Linked DNA regions of Cohnella herbarum. The protein of the gene in region 1 interacts with the protein of each later gene in a pairwise test. Links are inferred from orthologs where the notes say so. Each region holds a gene or a part of one and is shown on either strand. Other genes may lie near its edges. The genes, in order: nusG and rho.

Region 1 (7,176 bases):
AGCAGGCGGCGGCGCAAGGCCGTCCGGTCAAGGCGAGCGCAAGGGCGGATGGAATTCCGCCGGCGGCGGACGCAAGGAGAAGGATAAGCGTTATGCCGCAGCGCCGGCGAATAAGGAATCGACACAGGATAATGAGCAGTGGGTCGAGGAAAGCGCCTTGAAGGGTGACGACGAATATTTAGCTGGCAAGCATCCCGTGTTGGAGGCGATGAAGGCGGGGCGGTCGATCAATAAGATCTTCATGTCCAACCAAGCCCAACGGCACCTCATCCAGCCGATCATGGAGGAAGCCAAAGCGCGCGGCATCGTCGTTCAGCAAGTAGACAAGAGCAAGCTCGATCGATTAGTGCCGGATATGCAGCATCAAGGAGTCGTCGCCCAAGCGGCCGCGGTCGCTTACGCGGAAGTGGACGAGTTATTGGCTCGCGCCAAGGAACGCGGGGAAGCGCCACTGATCGTGTTGCTCGACGAAGTGGAAGATCCGCACAATCTCGGCTCTGTATTGCGGACAGCCGACTGCACGGGAGTGCATGGCGTTATCGTGCCGAAGCGCCGGAGCGCGGGATTAACCGCGGTGGTGGCCAAAACTTCGGCGGGCGCCGTAGAATACGTTCCCGTTGCGCGCGTGGCTAACTTAGTACAAACGATGGAGAAGCTGAAAGAAGCCGGTTTGTGGATCGCGGGAGCGGATGTCGGCGCCTCGGAGGGCTTCTACGAGACGAACCTGACCGGACCGCTCGCGATCGTGATCGGCAACGAGGGTCAGGGATTATCCCGACTCGTCAAGGAAAGATGCGATTTCATCCTTTCGCTTCCGATGGCCGGTCAAATTAATTCATTGAACGCGTCGGTCGCCGCGGGAGTCATCCTGTACGAAGTCGTGAGACAGCGCGCGGAAGCTCAGAAGAAGAGAGGCGTTACCCCGTCCAGTCCGGCATCCGATCATGCCTGAGAAACGCATGTTCCAACGCGAGGACATCCTCCTCGTGGATGGCTACAACATGATCGGCGCTTGGCCTGAGCTGGCCGTTCTTAAGAACGAGAAGCTGGAAGACGCGCGCGACCAACTCTTGGAGATGCTGTCGGATTACCAGAGCTATGCGGGACTCGTCGTGATCGTCGTCTTCGATGCGTTCCGCGTGCCGGGCGCCGGAGCGGAATACCGTCATCGCAAGAAAATGCGGGTCGTGTATACGCGTGAAAGGGAAACGGCCGACGAATGCATCGAGCGTTTGGTAGGGGAATGGACGTCCGTTCGGCGTAATATCTATGTCGCGACATCCGATCAAGTCGAGCAGCACGTGGCTTTCGGTTTGGGTGCTTTGCGGGTTTCGGCGCGCGAGCTGAGACTGGAAGTGCGGCAGAGCAGGACCGAAATACAAGCCGCCATTCGGAAGGATTCCCAGATTAAGAAAAATCCGTTGGACGGCGTACTGCCCGAAAACATCCAACGCAGATTGGAACGAATGAGACGCGGCTTAGGCGATAGTTAGCAGAGTCATTACTTTTATTTACAAATTTACCACGGTCGCCGAACGGCGATAAACGGCCAATCCATTGACGCTATGCACTTTTTCAAGTATATTGTTAATAGTTTGGTAGAGTCAGAGGTTCCAGTAAGAAGTTCCAGTACGCCAATGCAGACCGGAGGAATGTTCATGAGCGTCGACTTGGAGAGGCTGGCAACACGAGAGTACGACTTCAAGGCCGACGAGGACATCGTGGAATTCGTGCGACTGGGCGACAGCGAAGCGTTGGAGTACCTCATTCACAAATATCGGAATTTCGTGCGTGCTAAGGCGCGCTCTTACTTTCTAATAGGCGCGGAGCGGGAAGATATCGTACAAGAAGGGATGATCGGCCTCTATAAAGCGATTCGCGACTTCAAAGGCGACAAGTTGGCTTCGTTCAAAGCTTTCGCCGAGTTGTGCATCACCCGCCAGATCATCACCGCGATCAAAACCGCCACCCGTCAGAAACATATCCCCCTTAATTCGTACGTCTCCTTGGATAAACCTATTTACGACGAGGATTCCGATAGGACGCTCCTCGATGTTATCTGCGGTTCGAGAGTTTGCGATCCCGAGGAAATGATCATTAACCAAGAGGAATTTTACGGACTCGAAGATAAGATGTCCGAGATTCTAAGCGACTTGGAGCGCAAAGTTCTGATGCTGTATCTGGATGGTCGGTCTTATCAAGAGATCGCGGTCGACTTGGACCGTCACGTAAAGTCGATCGATAATGCCTTGCAACGGGTGAAACGAAAGCTGGAGCGTTATTTGGAAGTGCGCGACCTGGGAACCTAGCAATTATCGGATTTCATAACCCATCAATTCGACCACAAGAGCAGCCTTAATGGAGCTGCTTTTATTTACGTTCATAAGGGTTGTCCGGTTTCGTTGCCGCATGGCGGGAGGTAGTCTTGGCGTCTCTATAAAGGCTAATAAACCAGTAAAAGAGATTAAATGCAACGGTACTGATTAAACCTTGCGCAGAAATGGAAGAATAGTACCAGAGGGGGCCTGGCGACTTTTCGTTGACATCGATTACCCCCTGTGATAAATTATTTTAGTAACCTTAACGTGGTTTCTTATGCGCTGGCTCTGAATCATCGGCGAAACACCAGGAATTGTTGTCTTGATGACTCGTCATCAATTCCGGTTCCGAACTCGGCCTTGGTTCGCCAAGTTGGGGTTTCCGCTGAATGGTTGTATTTTTATGAAGTTATGATCCCGGGAGGTGGAAGGGATGCGCGTGATCATCACACTAGCTTGTACGAATTGCAAGCAACGGAATTACACGTCAAGCAAGAACAAACGGACACACGCCGATCGCATCGAGTTGAAGAAGTTCTGCAAATTTTGCAATGAACATCATCCTCATCGCGAAACGCGTTAACTCCTAGGAGGTATGAACGTGACTTTCCTGGCCAAGATGAAACAAAACTTTGGGTCCTTTTTTTCGTTTTTTGCTGACAGCTGGAACGAATTGAAGAAAGTCCGTTGGCCCAACCGGAAAGAACTCGTCAGCTACACGATCATCGTAATAGTGACTGTGCTGTTGGTAACGATCTACTTCTGGGCTTTGGACATCGGTATTTCATCCCTCGTCGATCTCATCATCTGACGCAGGAACCAAAGGTGGCTTTTCCATGGAGAAAAGATGGTACGTAGTGCACACGTATTCGGGTTATGAGAACAAGGTCAAGGCTAACCTGGAAAAACGCGTGGAATCTATGGGTATGCAAGACAAAATCTTCCGGGTGCTTGTTCCTATGGAAGAAGAGATCGTCAACAAGGACGGTAAGAAAAAGACGGTTATGCGTAAAGTATATCCGGGATACGTTCTTGTCGAGATGATCCAAACGGACGATTCTTGGTACGTGGTTCGCAATACTCCGGGCGTTACCGGGTTTGTAGGCTCCACGGGGTCCGGATCGAAGCCGACGGCATTGCTTCCCGATGAAGTAGAAGGAATTCTAAAACATATGGGAATGGAAGAGCCTAAGCCGGTCATCGATTTCGAACTCAAGGAAAACGTACGGGTCAAAGTCGGTCCTTTCGCTAACTTCGTCGGTTCCGTAGAAGAAATTCTCGTCGACAAGAGCAAGCTTAAGGTACATGTCAACATGTTTGGCAGGGAAACCCCGGTTGAGTTGGATTTCACTCAAGTGGAAAAAATATAAGAAATTTCGTGTATTTTGGGTTTCTTGAACGAGCGGGAGGGACGAGAGTCCCGTTAAACCGCATTACGGGTCAGGGAGGTGTGCAACAATGGCAAAAAAAGTCATCAAATTGGTAAAGTTGCAAGTTAACGCGGGTAAAGCTAACCCTGCGCCGCCAATCGGTCCTGCACTAGGTCAAGCTGGCGTTAACATCATGCAATTCTGTAAAGAGTTCAATGCTCGCACCGCGGATCAAGCCGGCTTGGTTATTCCGGTCGTCATTTCCGTATTCGAGGATCGCTCCTTTACGTTCGAAACAAAAACGCCACCGGCAGCGGTATTGCTCCGCGTAGCTGCAGGAATCCAAAAAGGTTCCGGCGAGCCGAACAAGAAAAAAGTAGCTACTGTTAAACGTGCTAAAGTTCGCGATATTGCAGAGCAAAAAATGCAAGATCTGAACGCGGCATCCGTTGAAGCGGCTATGCGTATGGTCGAAGGAACAGCCCGCAGCATGGGCGTCGTTATCGAAGACTAATCGCTTGATCTAGCGGTTCCACGCGTCCGCATGGACGCGTAAGTGGGAGGAGAAATCTTGCCGTTCCCGACTCGGGAGGGCGGATTGAAACAAACCGTTAAAACCACAAAAGGAGGAAAACAACTTGGCTAAACAAGGTAAGAAATATGTAGCGTCCGCTAAGCTGATCGACCGCGATGCAACCTACGAATCGTTGGAAGCAATCGAGCTCGTGAAGAAAGCGGCAACGGCCAAATTCGACGAAACCGTCGAAGCGGCTGTCCGTCTCGGCGTTGATCCGAGAAAACAAGATCAAGCAGTGCGCGGCGTAGTCGTTCTGCCTCACGGCACCGGCAAAACGCAACGCGTCCTCGTATTCGCAAAAGGTGACAAGCTGAAAGAAGCTGAAGCAGCCGGCGCGGATTACGTAGGCGATGCTGACCTCATCGCTAAAATCCAACAAGGATGGTTCGAGTTCGACGTCTGCGTCGCTACTCCGGACATGATGAGCGAAGTAGGTAAATTGGGCCGTATTCTCGGGGGTAAAGGTTTGATGCCTAACCCTAAAGCGGGCACTGTAACGAACGACGTTGCAAAAGCCATCGCCGAGATCAAAGCCGGTAAAATCGAATACCGTCTGGACAAAGCCGGACAAATTCACGCTCCGATCGGTAAAGTATCGTTCGACTCCGCGAAGCTCGACGAAAACTTGAAAGCACTGATGGACGCGCTGAACCGCGCTAAACCGGCGTCTTCCAAAGGCGTATACCTGAAGAACGTCTCGATTTCCTCGACGATGGGACCAGGCGCGCGCGTTAACGCAGCGGGATACCGACTGTAGTCAACTGCGGGAAGCCGAAAAACGGTAAGAACTGACTTTGACAATGGCTTGCCTTCCATGGTAAGCTGGTCAAGTTGATAATCGAATATGGATACCGTAGACCGTAGGTGCAGCGCGAATGAACTTTCGCGTGAGCTTAATTTCCTACCGAGGTGTGTGGATAGAGTTTTTCTTTTATGCAAAGTGCGTCGCATTTTGATCATAAGAGCGAGATCACGTCATGCCTCCGCGAAGTCTGCGGGGGCATTTCTTATGCCTCTGACTCGTTGGAAGACGATAATACGGTAATGCCAAGACTTAGGAGGTGTACACAATGGCAAATGCAAAAATCATTCAAGCGAAACAGCAAGAAGTGGATTCGATCGCAACGAAACTGCGCGAGAGCACGAGCACGGTAGTAGCGGATTACCGCGGACTTAACGTAGCTCAAGTCACTTTGCTTCGTAAGCAATTGCGTGAGGCCGGCGTTGAATTCCAAGTGTTGAAAAACTCTTTGGTAAGCCGTGCCGCTGCAAGCGCTGAGCTTAGCGAACTTGATGCCGTTCTTACAGGACCGACTGCTGTTGCGTTCGGTACCGATGCGGTAGCTCCAGCTAAAATTCTGAGCGATTTCGCGAAGAAGAACGACGCATTGAAAATCAAAGGCGGTATCGTAGACGGACGTTTCTACGATGCGGCTCAAGTGAAGGCACTTGCGGATCTTCCTTCCCGCGAAGGTTTGCTGTCCATGTTGCTTAGCGTTCTCCAAGCACCGGTTCGCAACTTCGCACTCGCCGTCAAAGCGGTTTCGGAGAAGAACGAAGCAAGCGCATAAGGTTAGAATCTATCAAAATAAGAAGATCATATGATCTCAAATAATGGAGGATATTCAAATGAGCAAAGAGCAAATCTTAGAAGCCATCAAAGCGATGACTGTTCTTGAATTGAACGACCTGGTTAAAGCAATCGAAGAAGAATTCGGTGTTACTGCTGCAGCTCCGGTTGCTGCTGGCGGCGCGGTTGCGGTTGCTGAAGTTGAAGAGCAATCCGAGTTCGACGTTATTCTTGTTGAAGCTGGCGCTTCGAAAATCAACGTTATCAAAGCCGTTCGCGAAATCACGGGCCTTGGCTTGAAAGAAGCAAAAGATCTCGTAGACAACGCTCCAAAAGCTATCAAAGAAAAAGTAGCCAAAGAAGAAGCTGACGCTGTTAAAGGCAAGCTTGAAGAAGCTGGCGCTAAAGTAGAAGTTAAGTAAGAAGCAGATCATCAAACCCCTTGAAGATTTTCTTCGAGGGGTTTGTTCATGTCGAAATTTGATCATGCTTAATGAGGAAGCTCAAAGTCGGCTTATTAGCATCGAGAAGTTCTATGCCGTAATGATGGAGGATCCAAGTGAACGATCATTACTACTCGAATAAACCTCAGTCCGCAAGCAACCGAAAGGCTTTCGAGTCGGAGTTGCGAGGCTTTAACCTTCGGTTAACGTCGGATGCTGGCGTGTTTTCGCGGGACGGGGTGGATTATGGCAGTCGGGTGCTTATCGAGAGCATGGAAATTCCGCGCGATGCCCAAGTGTTGGATATCGGCTGCGGGTATGGTCCGATCGGGTTGATTGCCGCCCGCCTTGCGCCGCAAGGACATGTCAAGATGATCGATATTAACGAACGTGCCGTTGAACTGGCTGAACTGAACGCGCAAGCGAACGGGATACATAACGTTTCCTTCGCTCAGAGCGATTTGTTCTCGGCGGTTAATGGCGAGACGTTCGACGTGATTTTGTCTAATCCGCCAATTCGGGCGGGGAAAGCCGTCGTGCATCAACTGTTCGTTGAATCTTGGAATCATCTCAATCCAGGCGGAACGATATGGGTCGTCATCCAGAACAAACAGGGAGCTCCTTCCGCAAGGGCTAAGCTTGAAGAAATTTACGGCGAGGATGAAGTCGCGGAAGTCGGCAAGGATAAGGGCTTCAGGCTATATCGCTGTATGCGCAAGTAAAAAATGAAAAATATTTGACTTGACATTTTCGCTGTGGTATTATTAAGAAATGTCAGTATTAGGATGGGCTAATTGTCTTCAACACAATAGACCTGTAAACTCTGATCCTTTCCCAGGAATAAATTCACGTTGCTCGACGTATAATGGGTTTGTTTTGGGGTAAAGGCAGTATGAGT
Region 2 (7,349 bases), 1.5 Mb from region 1 along the record:
GATTACGTCGTCAAGCATTTGAACCTGACCGTCGGAGCGCCTGACATGACGGAATGGGAAGCTCTCGTCAACCGCGTGAAGTCGCTTAAGAAGACGACCGAAATCGCCATTGTCGGTAAATACGTCGCTCTGCACGACGCTTACCTAAGTATCGTTGAATCGCTTGCGCATGCGGGAATCGATGCGGATGCCGAAGTCAACATTCGTTGGGTTAACGCCGAAGAAATTACGCCAAGCAACGTGGACGAGCTTCTGGGCGGCGTCCAGGGCATTCTCGTTCCCGGAGGATTCGGCGACCGGGGAATCGAAGGCAAGATCACCGCGATCCGTTACGCCCGCGAGAGCGGAACGCCTTTCTTCGGCATTTGCTTAGGGATGCAGGTTGCCGTTGTCGAATATGCCCGCAGCATGGCTGGTTTAGACGGCGCGAACAGCTCGGAGATTCACCCTGCGACTTCGTATCCGGTTATCGATTTGTTGCCGGAGCAGAAGGATATCGAAGATCTCGGCGGAACGATGCGTCTGGGGCTGTATCCTTGTAAACTGGTTCCGGGAAGCTTGGCCGCCCAATGTTACGGAGACGAGCTTGTATACGAACGTCATCGCCACCGGTACGAGTTCAACAATGAGTATCGCGAGCGGATCGAATCGGCCGGCTTGCGTATTTCCGGTACTTCTCCGGATGGACGATTAGTGGAGATGATCGAGCTTCCGGATCACCCGTGGTTCTTGGCGGTACAATTCCACCCGGAATTTACCTCCCGTCCGAATCGTCCGCAGCCTTTGTTCCGCGAATTCGTTAAGGCGGCGCTTCGCCGTTCCGAAGCGTAATTCGTTAAGCCGGGTTACTCATATCTACCAAAAGATCGAATCAAACCGTCGTAGCTTCTTGCCGCGACGGTTTTTGCTTTTCGCCTGAATATCCGCAAGGGGATGGGTTTTCGAGGGTAAACTTATAAAATTAAAGCTGCTTACATAATTTTTACATGGAAGGAGGAGGAATTTGCGCTTCTGGTCACGAATAAGGCTAGAATAGTGATCGGGGGGATGAGCTCTTGGATAAGAAGAGACTGTTGATTGTTGATGATCAAGTCGGTATCCGTATTTTATTACTCGAAGTTTTTGCCACCGAAGGCTACGATACCTTTCAAGCGGCGAACGGAAGAACGGCTTTGGAAATCGTAAGGAACCATCGTCCCGACCTAGTGTTGCTAGATATGAAAATTCCCGGCATGGACGGCTTGGAGATTCTCAAGCAGATCAAAGAGTACGACCGTGGGATTAAAGTGATTATGATGACCGCATACGGCGAGTTGGATATGATTAAAGAAGCAACCGATTTGGGAGCTTTGATGCATTTTACGAAACCGTTCGACATCGACGAGATGAGACTGGCCGTCAATATGCAGATGGGCGAAGGCTCGTCGTCCAGATCCGCAACCGGTTCTTAGCAGCGGCTCCATTAATAGGAGAGAGTTGGAAACATCCGTTCGGTTTACTTCGTAAAGTCATTTTGTGTTATAATAACGCAGTATGTACGATACGTGAGAAATCGAATGAAAACGCAGGAGGAATTGTACACTATGCCATTAGTATCGATGTCCGAATTTTTACCGCAAGCCAAAGCAGGCAAATATGCAGTCGGTCAGTTTAATATGAACAACCTGGAGTTCGCTCAAGCGATCACGGATGCGGCGATCGAAGAAAACTCGCCGTTCATTTTCGGTGTCAGCGAAGGCGCTCTTAAGTACATGGGGATGGAATATACGGTTGCGATCGCTAAAGCGGCTGCCGAGAAATCCGGCCTTCCAATCGCCTTGCACTTAGATCACGGCAGCAATTTCGATATTGCGATGAAATGTATCCGCGCGGGCTTCTCTTCCGTTATGTTCGACGGTTCGCATCACTCTTTCGAAGATAACATCCGTTTGACCAAAGAAGTCGTTAAAGCCGCTCATGCGATGGGCGTATCCGTTGAAGGTGAGCTCGGAACAATCGGCGGCGTCGAAGACGATCTGAGCGTAGACGAAGCGGACGCATCGCTCGCTAAGCCTGAAGAAGCGATCCGTTTCTATGAAGAAACCGGCGTAGATTGCTTGGCTATCGCGGTAGGTACGGCTCATGGAATGTACAAAGGCGAAGTGAAAATTCACTTCGATATTATTAAAGAAGTCGTTTCGAAAATTCCGGTACCTATCGTTCTTCACGGTGGCTCCGGCGTTCCCGACGATATGATCCGCGAAGCGATTCTTGCCGGAGCGGGCAAAATCAACGTTAACACCGAGAACCAAGTCGCGTGCACGGCTGCAATTCGCCAAGTTCTTGGCAAAGATGCCGACGTCATCGATCCTCGTAAATACTTGACGCCTGCTCGCAATGCGATGAAGGCTGTCGTTCAAGAGAAAATCCGTCTGTTCGGAAGCAGCAACAAAGCGTAAGCTGATTACAAATTTATTATCGAATGATACGCGGGAAAACGTCTTAAGGCGTTTTCCCGTTCCTTCATGTGTCGGTGAATTCCTCCGACAACAACACGAGGAGGAAGACAGCATTCATGGAAAAATTGATGGTCCGGGGAGGCCGACCGCTTAGAGGTACGGTCGGTATCAGCGGCGCAAAGAATAGCGCGGTCGCTCTTATTCCCGCAGCGATACTGGCAGAATCGGAAGTACGGCTGGACAACCTGCCTCAACTAAGCGATGTGGCCGTATATGCGGAATTGTTAGAAGAGCTTGGAGGCAAAGTATCTTGGCAGGATGACACGATGTCTATCGATCCTTCCGCTATGAGATCCGTTCCGATGCCTAATGGAAGAGTTAAGTTGCTCAGAGCTTCTTATTATTTAATGGGGGCTTTGTTAGGGAGATTCGGCGAGGCGACGATCGGGTTACCCGGAGGCTGCAATTTCGAGCCGCGTCCCATCGACCAACATATTAAAGGCTTTGAAGCGTTGGGTGCCGAAGTCACCAATGATCATGGATCCATTCGGATCAGAGCTAAAGAATTAAGAGGCGCCAAAATTTATTTGGACGTCGTTAGCGTTGGAGCCACGATTAACATTATGTTGGCGGCTTCGAGAGCCAAAGGATTGACATTGATCGAGAATGCGGCGAAAGAACCCGAAATCATTGACGTGGCCACGTTGCTGAATGCAATGGGAGCCAAGATCAAGGGTGCCGGTACGGAGACGATCCGCATCGAAGGCGTTCAGGAAATGCACGGATGCCGTCATTCTATCATTCCCGATCGCATACAAGCAGGAACATACATGATAGCCGCTGCGGCGACCCGTGGCGATGTCCTTATCGATAATATTATTCCTAAACATTTGGAAGCCATGACCGCGAAATTGCAGGAAATGGGCGTACACGTCTACGAGATGGACGAAGCCATCCGCGTAGTAGGACAATCCCTCTACGAGGCGGTCGACGTGAAGGCGCTCGTCTATCCGGGCTTTGCTACGGATCTTCAATCCCCGATGACAAGCCTGCTTACGCAAGCTCGCGGGGTGAGCGTACTGTCGGATTACGTGTACAACAATCGTTTTAAGCATGTCCCGGAACTAGCGCGAATGGGTGCGCAAATTCGGGTGGAAGGCCGTTCCGCCATTATCGAAGGCGGACCTCTTAATGCCGCTAAAGTACGAGCTGCCGATCTGCGGGCAGGGGCGGCGCTTGTCGTTGCCGCGCTTACCGTTGAAGAGGGCACGACCGAAATTAGCGGAGTTGAATATATTGACCGTGGTTACGAGAAGTTAGTTACGCAGCTTAGCAATTTAGGCGCGGAAGTTTGGCGGCAAGGGTAACGAACGAGCAGTCGATTTCTGAATAAAAGTGGGGATTCTATTGACGGATTTAATGATGGCCGATTTGGAAGGGCTGAAGTTGACCGAGCTCTATAAGCTCGCGAAACAGCACCAAATCAATAATTACGCCCAGATGAAGAAGAAGGAACTGATTATCGCGATTTTGCGGGCACAAGCGGAGCGTAGCGGTTTGATGTTCATGGAAGGCGTGCTCGAGGTTTTACCTGAAGGGTTCGGGTTTCTACGGCCGATCAACTACCTTCCGAGTCCCGAAGATATTTATATTTCGGCTTCGCAAATCCGCAAGTTCGATTTGCGGACGGGGGATCTTGTCTCCGGTAAATGCCGGGCGCCGAAAGAAAGCGAACGATATTTCGGATTGCTGCAAGTTAATGCCGTGAACGGCGTCACTCCCGAAACCGCTGCAGAACGTCTGCATTTTCCTGCACTTACCCCGCTGTATCCGCAGAAGAAGATCAAGCTCGAAACGTCTCCCACCCATCTATCCACTCGCATTATGGATCTTGTAGCTCCCGTCGGATTAGGACAACGTGGACTGATCGTTGCGCAGCCTAAAGCAGGTAAAACGCTACTGCTTAAAGAGATTGCGAATAGCATATCGATCAATCACCCCGAAATCGATTTATTCGTGCTTCTGATCGACGAGCGTCCGGAAGAAGTGACGGATATGCAGCGTTCGGTCAAGGGCGAGGTTATCGCGTCTACTTTCGATGAGGTGCCCGAGAATCATATCAAGGTCGCGGAGCTGGTGTTGGAACGGGCATTGCGGCTTGTCGAGCACAAGCGGGACGTCGTGATTCTGCTAGACAGCATCACAAGGCTTGCGAGGGCATATAACTTAGTCGTTCCACCGTCCGGACGTACGTTATCCGGGGGTATCGATCCGGCGGCGTTCCATCGTCCGAAGCGGTTTTTCGGTTCGGCGCGTAACATCGAGGAAGGCGGAAGCCTGACGATACTGGCCACCGCGCTCGTGGAAACGGGTTCGCGTATGGACGATATTATTTATGAAGAGTTTAAAGGGACGGGGAACATGGAGCTGCATCTCGATCGCAAGCTTTCGGAACGTCGCATATTCCCTGCTTTGGATATTAGAAGGTCCGGCACGAGACGGGAAGAATTACTGCTCGACAAGGAAGCGCTCGACAAGCTGTGGGCGATTCGCAAGAGCATGAACGATTCCATGGAGTTCGTGGAAGGCTTCCTCAAGAAGCTTGCCAATACGAAGACAAACCAAGAATTTCTGGATTCTCTGGATACGAGCGGGGGGCCGAGCGCGCCTAGCCCGTCATCGTCGGGATCCGGTGGAGGACGCCGCCCGACGAGGAGCAGCCCCTCCAGAGTGTAGAGGAGGGCGCAGCCCATGCATCTAGTTTACGCAGACGAACAAGGCAACGTATTTGACCACCCTGAACTATATGGCATCGCCCGTAGCGGCAACGATCTCGTCGAGCTTCTGGAAGACGAGCTCATTCCGCTGCCTGCGGGGGCCACGTTAGTAGGGCTTCCCCATACCCGCCCGGTCGGCATGGATCCGGCCAGCGGGAAGATGCAATTGCTACCCGGTGCTTATCAAGCCGTCGGGGCTCTATTGCCGCAAGGCTTCACCCGGTATTATGTCCCGGGCTACTCCAAGACGGACAAGACGCAGAAGTTTCCTCTCTTCGGCTATACGGCCGTCGTATGGAAGGACGGCGGTTTCTACGTAGCCGCCGGACAGAGCGACGATCCGGAGCCTTGGAATCCCGAGAATTGCGATCGCGACGAGTTGAAGATCGAGGTCGACCGACTGCTCTCCGCCTACCCGGACAACAAGCTGTACAAGCATCTGTCTCATTGCGCATTGGAATACGAATGCCTAACGGCATCTAATACGTTCCTGCAGCGTCTGGAAGGCGCGGTTCCGGTGTCCTTCTCTTGCAACGCGGGGTGTTACGGCTGCATCTCGGAACAACCCGACGATAGCGGATTCGTCGCTCCGCAAACTCGTTTGAAGTTCAAGCCGGAGATCGATGAAGTCGTGGATATTATGCTCGAGCATCTGCGTGAGCCGCACTCCATCATTAGCTTCGGGCAAGGTTGCGAAGGTGAGCCTTCAACGCAGGCGAAGACGATTATCGAGGCGATCAAACGCGTTCGCGAGAAGACTTCTCTCGGTTACATTAACATCAATACGAACGCGGGCTTATCCGACCATATGAGGGCGATCACCGATGCAGGGCTCGACCTTATGCGGGTCAGCACGATTAGCGCGATCGACGAACATTACAACGCGTACTACAAACCGCGCGGTTATACGCTGAAGAACGTAGAGAAGTCCTTGAAGTACGCAACGGACAAAGGCGTGTATACGTCCATCAATTACTTGATTTTCCCGGGAGTCACCGACCGCGAGGAAGAGATCGAAGCGATGATCGGATTCGCCCGTCGGACCGGATTGAAATTGATCCAAATGCGCAACCTGAATATCGACCCGGACGCGTATTTATCCCTCATTCCTCCCGCTCAAGGCGAGATTTACGGGATGAAGGCTCTGCTCGAGATCTACAAGCAGGAACTGCCGGATGTCGTGATTGGGTCTTATACTCACGTTCCTCCGGTCGTGCAGCTCTAAACGGCGCATTATGGCGACAAGGAAAATTGTGCTTGAAGCCGACTGTTGTCATGACGGGGGACAACGTGCTATAATCCCATCATGTGTCTATTACTCTGGATCCGCATGTTGATCCAGGGCAGAAAGAAGGTGAACCCTTTGAAACCATCCATTCATCCGCAATACAATGTGATTACGGCATCTTGCGCATGCGGAAACACTTTCGAAACAGGTTCGATCAAATCGAATCTTAAAGTAGAGATCTGTTCGGCGTGCCACCCGTTCTACACAGGTAAACAGAAGTTTATCGATGCAGGCGGTCGCGTAGACAAATTCAAGAAGAAATACGGTATTTAATTATGCAACCGATAGCCAATGTCGTTCGGCATGCTCGGTTGTCATAAAAAATTTTCCGTATAGAGATAAGCCTCCTTTGAAATCCTACGGGATAACAAGGGAGGTTTTTTTCATGCAAACGCAACGGAAAACGATGAAATGGATGGTAGTTACGGTATGCGCATTGCTGATTTTATCCGGGTGCGGAAACAATGCCAAAACGAATTCGAACGGGATGAAGGCTAAGAGCTACGCCAACGATGGCTACTTAGGCAGGGCAAACAGCAATCCGAGTCTTCCCGGTCACCATATCGTGACCAATTACGATCGCGATAATCGCTCGATGAGGGACGCTATCCGCAAAGTGCCTGGCGTTGCCGACTCGAATATTACATTTACCGGTGCAGACGCATACGTAACCATTAAGCTTGCCCCCGGTCTTAAAGCGCGTGAAATTCCCACCGTCGAACAGCAGGCGGCTACGGTTCTGAGGTTTAATTATCCTAGGTATACCATACATGTCAAATCAATGAAGTAATATTAAAAGTAAATGCGAGGGAACTGTTTCCTTTGGTTGCACTTCCCGCTTCAATT

Evidence for each region.
Region 2: the proteins of nusG (region 1) and rho interact in binary tests that used the Escherichia coli proteins (3 or more experiments, as listed by UniProt). The link is inferred for Cohnella herbarum from one-to-one orthologs.

Annotation. Positions count from the first base shown.
Region 1 is NZ_CP051680.1:4,513,538-4,520,713, reverse strand. What follows is about bases 2,123-4,921. They hold nusG (transcription termination/antitermination protein NusG), read left to right. Parts: upstream 2,123-3,154; coding sequence 3,155-3,688; downstream 3,689-4,921. Other genes in these bases: rplA (50S ribosomal protein L1), read left to right, coding at 4,327-4,921; rplK (50S ribosomal protein L11), read left to right, coding at 3,777-4,202; secE (preprotein translocase subunit SecE), read left to right, coding at 2,920-3,129; rpmG (50S ribosomal protein L33), read left to right, coding at 2,752-2,901; sigH (RNA polymerase sporulation sigma factor SigH), read left to right, coding at 2,123-2,309. Also shown: 23S rRNA (guanosine(2251)-2'-O)-methyltransferase RlmB, read left to right, coding at 158-952; HH215_RS19295 (NYN domain-containing protein), read left to right, coding at 960-1,493; more of sigH, read left to right, coding at 1,659-2,122; more of rplA, read left to right, coding at 4,922-5,022; rplJ (50S ribosomal protein L10), read left to right, coding at 5,336-5,836; rplL (50S ribosomal protein L7/L12), read left to right, coding at 5,895-6,257; HH215_RS19250 (class I SAM-dependent methyltransferase), read left to right, coding at 6,395-7,000. UniProt on the Escherichia coli protein: Part of the processive rRNA transcription and antitermination complex (rrnTAC). The complex forms an RNA-chaperone ring around the RNA exit tunnel of RNA polymerase (RNAP).
Region 2 is NZ_CP051680.1:5,993,008-6,000,356, forward strand. What follows is about bases 3,044-6,015. They hold rho (transcription termination factor Rho), read left to right. Parts: upstream 3,044-3,857; coding sequence 3,858-5,174; downstream 5,175-6,015. Other genes in these bases: murA (UDP-N-acetylglucosamine 1-carboxyvinyltransferase), read left to right, coding at 3,044-3,805; HH215_RS25565 (radical SAM family protein), read left to right, coding at 5,190-6,015. Also shown: pyrG (CTP synthase), read left to right, coding at 1-831; HH215_RS25545 (response regulator), read left to right, coding at 1,056-1,451; fba (class II fructose-1,6-bisphosphate aldolase), read left to right, coding at 1,584-2,438; more of murA, read left to right, coding at 2,555-3,043; more of HH215_RS25565, read left to right, coding at 6,016-6,440; rpmE (50S ribosomal protein L31), read left to right, coding at 6,579-6,776; HH215_RS25575 (hypothetical protein), read left to right, coding at 6,889-7,293. UniProt on the Escherichia coli protein: Facilitates transcription termination by a mechanism that involves Rho binding to the nascent RNA, activation of Rho's RNA-dependent ATPase activity, and release of the mRNA from the DNA template.